One region of the Lysinibacillus sp. FSL M8-0355 genome, then DNA from elsewhere that is predicted to be linked to it. Evidence: a T-box and tRNA genes for the amino acid it is inferred to sense, from the RefSeq annotation. Region 1 holds a T-box; the other holds one or more tRNA genes.
The links. The T-box of region 1 lies ahead of proS (proline--tRNA ligase). A T-box ahead of a tRNA ligase gene usually reads a tRNA of that ligase, here a tRNA-Pro.

Region 1 (3,399 bases):
ATATAACACCCCTTCATTTTATCATAAGTAGAATAAAAATTTGGCTAACTATGTTGGAGGGGCGCTATGAGTGATTATGTTATCAAATTAAGACAACTAGTTGGGACAATGCCTGTTATTTTAGTAGGTTCTACAGTAATTGTCTTAAATCAGACGAAAGAAGTGCTCCTTCAATTTCGTGCTGATATCGAAATGTGGGGATTACCTGGAGGAGTAATGGAGCCAGGGGAAACCCTTGAAGAAACAGCGAAACGAGAGCTGTATGAAGAGACAGAATTGCATGCAAACAATCTTCAGTTTTTAACGATATTATCAGGTTATCAGGACTATTTTAAATATCCTAATGGGGATGAGGTATTCGGCGTAACGGCAGTCTTTTTAGCAGATCAGACAGATGGATGGCTCACTATGAGGGATGGCGAAAGCTTAAAATTGGACTACTTCCCGAAAGCAAAGGATGTAATCGATCACCACCTCATAACAACAGCCTCCTAATTAAATAGGAGGCTGTTGTAGTCGTTATTAATAGGCTTGTGCAAACCAAACCGTATGTTTAGCTTCATTTCCACAGCCAATACATGTTGTTTTTGTTGTTGGTGGATTAAACGGCATATTACGAGATGTATATTTTGTTTCTTCCTTCACTTTTTCCTCGCATGCATCTTCTCCACACCAACCAGCTAGTACCCAGCCAGGAATTGTACCGTTTGCTTTGGCTGCTTCAATATGCTGTTGTAATTGTGGTAATGAATCAATCATTGTATGTGTGTTTGCTTCACGGAACTGACGTGCTTTTTCGAGTAAGCGCGCTTGCATGGTTGTTAATTCTTCTTCAATGGCTGTGATAATCGTAGCTAAATCAATTGTTCGTTTTTCCTCTTCATCACGGGCTTTAAGTAAAGCTTGATTGTTGTCAAGATCACGAGGTCCTAATTCAATGCGAACTGGCACCCCTTTTAGCTCCCATTCATTGAACTTAAAGCCTGGTGATTGGTCCGAATCGTCAAGGCGTACGCGAATGCCCTTCGCTTTTAAAGCGACAAAAATTTCATCTAAATGCTCCATAATTTGAGGGTTCTTTTTCCATGGTCCCACTGGAATTAAAACAACTTGAGTTGGCGCGATGCGAGGAGGTAAAACAAGCCCCTGCTCATCACCATGCACCATAATTACCGAGCCGATTAAGCGCGTAGATGTACCCCAAGATGTTGTGTGTACATACTCATGCTGGTTCGCTTTATTTAAATACTTAATGTTAAAGGCTTCTGCAAATTTCGTACCTAAATAATGAGATGTACCAGCTTGCACAGCCTTGCCATTTTTCATCATCGCCTCAATCGAATACGTATCGACAGCACCTGCAAAACGTTCAGAAGGTGTTTTTTGTCCGTCATAGACTGGAATTGCTAGTACTTGTTCTACAACTTCTTTATAGATTTCAAGCATTTGCATCGTTTCTTGACGAGCATCCTCTTCATCGACGTGCGCTGTATGTCCTTCTTGCCATAAAAATTCAGATGTGCGAATAAAAGGAAGAGTTTTCTTTTCCCAACGGAAGACGTTTGCCCATTGATTAATCAAAACGGGTAGGTCACGGTAGCTTTTAATCCAATTGGAGTAAAGATGGCCAATCATCGTTTCAGACGTTGGACGTAGTGCCAGACGTTCTTCTAATTGTTCCCCTGCTGCCTCTGTTACCCAAGGTAGCTCAGGTGAGAATCCTTCGATATGATCCTTTTCTTTTTGGAAGAAAGATTCAGGAATAAGCATTGGGAAATAAGCATTACGATGCCCTGTCTCTTTAAAGCGACGATCCATTTCCTCTTGAATATGCTCCCAAATCTCATAGCCATCAGGTTTAAAGGCAATACAGCCACGAACAGGTGTATAATCCATTAAATCGGCTTTTTGGATAGTCTCAATATACCATTTCGAAAAATCTTCTAATTGTTTTGACATGTGATCTCCTCCAATTTTTGTTAAATCATTGTTGCCTTGGTGTAAGAAAAACAGTGCCATCTACCAGGGCGTTTAGCTTGTTTCAGCGAGCTGTTACTATCAAGCTGAATGAAAAAAGCACAAAGCTGTCCTCTGAATAAGGACGTCTTTGTGCTGGATAGACGTGGTACCACCTTGATTTAGCTTTAAGTAGAACTTAAAACCCTCTCACGTTTGGTAACGAAAACGACTCGGTTATGTTTGCATAACATCTCCGTGGTAGGTGTTCAGTAAAGAAGCGGTGATATAGCTCTCAGCAATTGCTATATTTTCTGTCTCACAATTCTTACTTACTTGGCCACATCATCAAATTGAATATTGTCTGAACTGTTTGGCTTTATCCTACTTTAGCAAAATCATTCAGGAATAGCAATTCATAACTGGTCTATTTTGTCACAGAATTAACGATTAAATCTGTAAAATCATCTACAGACAATGGCTTACTGAAATAATAACCCTGCACATACTCACAGCCATGCTCACGAAGTACGTTCAATTCAGCTTCTTCCTCGACACCTTCAGCAACTACTTGAAGATTTAAAGCATGTGCTAAGGAAATCATAGCTGAAATCATCGCAATCCCTGATTTTTCAGGCACAATGTCACGGACAAAGGCACGGTCAATTTTAAGGACATCCACAGGGAATTTTTTTAAGTAGTTTAACGATGAATAGCCTGTCCCGAAATCGTCTAATGAAATCGTAATGCCCAATGCCCGTAATTGCTTGATGGTATCAATTAAATCTTCCGTATAATCAAGCATACTCATTTCCGTAATTTCAATTTCTAATAAGTGTGGGTCAATGCCTGTTTCTGCAATGACTTCACACACCATGTCCACAAAGCTACTTGTACTAATATGAATCGGAGAAATATTGACGGCTACGCGCAATGTTAAATTATGTGCTTCATTCCAAAAACGAGCTTGAGCACAGGCTTTATGTAATACCCAAACACCGATATCATTAATAAGCCCACATTCTTCTGCAAATGGAATAAAACGATCTGGTGGAATATGACCTAATTCAGGATCATACCAGCGTAGCAAGGCTTCCATGCCAATGACCGTATCTGTTTTTAAATCAATTTTAGGCTGGTAATGTAATTCTAAGCGGTCCTGTTTTAATGCTTGGTGTAATTTTGTTTCTAATAGAAGCCATTTATCGTTGGCTTCATCCATATTGTCACGGTATAAACGGTACTGATTTCCACGCGTAGATTTTGCTGCATACATGGCAATATCCGCATTTTTCAATAATTCTTCTACAGAGTTTGCATGATCTGGGAATATACTAATGCCGATACTGATGCTTGCATAAAATTCATAGGTATCGACGATGAAACTTTCATTGAAGACATTAATGATTTCTTTGGCCATTTCGTCAATGCGACTGACGTCAT
Region 2 (3,399 bases), 2.3 Mb from region 1:
CTAAATGATGGCAACTAAGATCAAGGGTTGCGCTCGTTGCGGGACTTAACCCAACATCTCACGACACGAGCTGACGACAACCATGCACCACCTGTCACCGTTGCCCCCGAAGGGGAAACTATATCTCTACAGTGGTCAACGGGATGTCAAGACCTGGTAAGGTTCTTCGCGTTGCTTCGAATTAAACCACATGCTCCACCGCTTGTGCGGGCCCCCGTCAATTCCTTTGAGTTTCAGTCTTGCGACCGTACTCCCCAGGCGGAGTGCTTAATGCGTTAGCTGCAGCACTAAGGGGCGGAAACCCCCTAACACTTAGCACTCATCGTTTACGGCGTGGACTACCAGGGTATCTAATCCTGTTTGCTCCCCACGCTTTCGCGCCTCAGTGTCAGTTACAGACCAGATAGTCGCCTTCGCCACTGGTGTTCCTCCAAATCTCTACGCATTTCACCGCTACACTTGGAATTCCACTATCCTCTTCTGCACTCAAGTCTCCCAGTTTCCAATGACCCTCCACGGTTGAGCCGTGGGCTTTCACATCAGACTTAAGAAACCACCTGCGCGCGCTTTACGCCCAATAATTCCGGACAACGCTTGCCACCTACGTATTACCGCGGCTGCTGGCACGTAGTTAGCCGTGGCTTTCTAATAAGGTACCGTCAAGGTACAGCCAGTTACTACTGTACTTGTTCTTCCCTTACAACAGAGTTTTACGAACCGAAATCCTTCTTCACTCACGCGGCGTTGCTCCATCAGGCTTTCGCCCATTGTGGAAGATTCCCTACTGCTGCCTCCCGTAGGAGTCTGGGCCGTGTCTCAGTCCCAGTGTGGCCGATCACCCTCTCAGGTCGGCTACGCATCGTCGCCTTGGTGAGCCGTTACCTCACCAACTAGCTAATGCGCCGCGGGCCCATCCTATAGCGACAGCCGAAACCGTCTTTCAGTATTTCACCATGAGGTGAAACAGATTATTCGGTATTAGCCCCGGTTTCCCGGAGTTATCCCAAACTATAAGGTAGGTTGCCCACGTGTTACTCACCCGTCCGCCGCTAACGTCGAAGGAGCAAGCTCCTTCTCTGTTCGCTCGACTTGCATGTATTAGGCACGCCGCCAGCGTTCGTCCTGAGCCAGGATCAAACTCTCCATAAAAGAAATTTGAATAGCTCAAATTGTTTTGCTGGCATCAATTTTGATGTCCAAAATTTTGTTTTGTTCACTAACTGAAGTTAGTTACTGAAAACTTTATTGATTACGTTTTGCTTGTTCAGTTTTCAAGGTTCATTTAATAAATCGAATTGGTGGAGCCTAGCGGGATCGAACCGCTGACCTCCTGCGTGCAAGGCAGGCGCTCTCCCAGCTGAGCTAAGGCCCCATATATTTTTAGGAAATGGTCGGGAAGACAGGATTCGAACCTGCGACCCCTTGGTCCCAAACCAAGTGCTCTACCAAGCTGAGCTACTTCCCGTTCTTTTTTGGCGCGCCCGACAGGAGTCGAACCCATAACCTTCTGATCCGTAGTCAGACGCTCTATCCAATTGAGCTACGGGCGCATTAAAAATGGTGCCGAGGACCGGAATCGAACCGGTACGGTAGTCACCTACCGCAGGATTTTAAGTCCTGTGCGTCTGCCAGTTCCGCCACCCCGGCACATTTGGAGCGGAAGACGAGGTTCGAACTCGCGACCCCCACCTTGGCAAGGTGGTGTTCTACCACTGAACTACTTCCGCATGTGCATAAGTTTTTTTATCTGGCAATGAAATAATGGTGCGGGTGAAGGGAGTCGAACCCCCACGCCTTGCGGCGCTAGATCCTAAGTCTAGTGCGTCTGCCAGTTCCGCCACACCCGCTTATTATTATTTAAAAATGGTGAGCCATGAAGGACTCGAACCTTCGACCCTCTGATTAAAAGTCAGATGCTCTACCAACTGAGCTAATGGCTCTAAAAAATGGTGCCGGCTATAGGAATCGAACCCACGACCTACTGATTACAAGTCAGTTGCTCTACCTGCTGAGCTAAACCGGCATATGGTGGAGGATGACGGGCTCGAACCGCCGACCCTCTGCTTGTAAGGCAGATGCTCTCCCAGCTGAGCTAATCCTCCTGGGTAATATGCCTAGCGATGTCCTACTCTCACAGGGGGAAGCCCCCAACTACCATCGGCGCTAAAGAGCTTAACTTCCGTGTTCGGTATGGGAACGGGTGTGACCTCTTTGCCATCATCACTAGACTTTTAAAAGACAAGATTTATTATAACTTATTTCGTTATAAATGCAAGCTTTTTTAAACTTTCTTGTTCTTTCAAAACTGGATAAACGGTTCATTGAATGGTTCAAACATTTTTGGTTAAGTCCTCGATCGATTAGTATTCGTCAGCTCCATGTGTCACCACACTTCCACCTCGAACCTATCTACCTCATCGTCTTTGAGGGATCTTACTTACTTGCGTAATGGGAAATCTCATCTTGAGGGGGGCTTCATGCTTAGATGCTTTCAGCACTTATCCCGTCCACACATAGCTACCCAGCGATGCCTTTGGCAAGACAACTGGTACACCAGCGGTGTGTCCATCCCGGTCCTCTCGTACTAAGGACAGCTCCTCTCAAATTTCCTACGCCCACGACGGATAGGGACCGAACTGTCTCACGACGTTCTGAACCCAGCTCGCGTACCGCTTTAATGGGCGAACAGCCCAACCCTTGGGACCGACTACAGCCCCAGGATGCGATGAGCCGACATCGAGGTGCCAAACCTCCCCGTCGATGTGGACTCTTGGGGGAGATAAGCCTGTTATCCCCGGGGTAGCTTTTATCCGTTGAGCGATGGCCCTTCCATGCGGAACCACCGGATCACTAAGCCCGTCTTTCGACCCTGCTCGACTTGTAGGTCTCGCAGTCAAGCTCCCTTGTGCCTTTACACTCTACGAATGATTTCCAACCATTCTGAGGGAACCTTTGGGCGCCTCCGTTACCTTTTAGGAGGCGACCGCCCCAGTCAAACTGTCCGCCTGACACTGTCTCCTGCCCCGCTAAGGGGCATGGGTTAGAATTTCAATACAACCAGGGTAGTATCCCACCGACGCCTCCTTCGAAGCTGGCGCTCCGAGATCTCTGGCTCCTACCTATCCTGTACAAGTTGTACCAAAATTCAATATCAGGCTACAGTAAAGCTCCACGGGGTCTTTCCGTCCTGTCGCGGGTAACCTGCATCTTCACAGGTACTATAATTTCACCGAGTCTCTCGTTGAGACAGTGCCCAGATCGTTACGCCTTTCGTGCGGGTCGGAACTTACCCGACAAGGAATTTCGCTACCTTAGGACCGTTATAGTTACGGCCGCCGTTTACTGGGGCTTCAATTCGCAGCTTCGCTTGCGCTAACCACTCCTCTTAACCTTCCAGCA

Region 2: it encodes a tRNA-Pro, which carries the amino acid that the T-box ahead of proS (proline--tRNA ligase) is inferred to sense. The anticodon was not compared.

What each region holds. Positions count from the first base shown of each region.
Region 1 covers NZ_JBBPAI010000001.1:2,391,003-2,394,401, reverse strand. The annotation lists gene MKY46_RS11765 (NUDIX hydrolase) at 67-495, shown strand; gene proS (proline--tRNA ligase) at 523-1,959, opposite strand; T-box leader at 2,095-2,314, opposite strand; gene MKY46_RS11755 (putative bifunctional diguanylate cyclase/phosphodiesterase) at 2,384-3,399, opposite strand, start outside.
Region 2 covers NZ_JBBPAI010000001.1:114,319-117,717, reverse strand. The annotation lists rRNA gene MKY46_RS00605 (16S ribosomal RNA) at 1-1,149, opposite strand, end outside; tRNA gene MKY46_RS00600 (tRNA-Ala) at 1,297-1,372, opposite strand; tRNA gene MKY46_RS00595 (tRNA-Pro) at 1,389-1,465, opposite strand; tRNA gene MKY46_RS00590 (tRNA-Arg) at 1,474-1,550, opposite strand; tRNA gene MKY46_RS00585 (tRNA-Leu) at 1,559-1,647, opposite strand; tRNA gene MKY46_RS00580 (tRNA-Gly) at 1,653-1,727, opposite strand; tRNA gene MKY46_RS00575 (tRNA-Leu) at 1,763-1,847, opposite strand; tRNA gene MKY46_RS00570 (tRNA-Lys) at 1,865-1,940, opposite strand; tRNA gene MKY46_RS00565 (tRNA-Thr) at 1,948-2,023, opposite strand; tRNA gene MKY46_RS00560 (tRNA-Val) at 2,027-2,102, opposite strand; rRNA gene rrf (5S ribosomal RNA) at 2,113-2,228, opposite strand; rRNA gene MKY46_RS00550 (23S ribosomal RNA) at 2,341-3,399, opposite strand, start outside.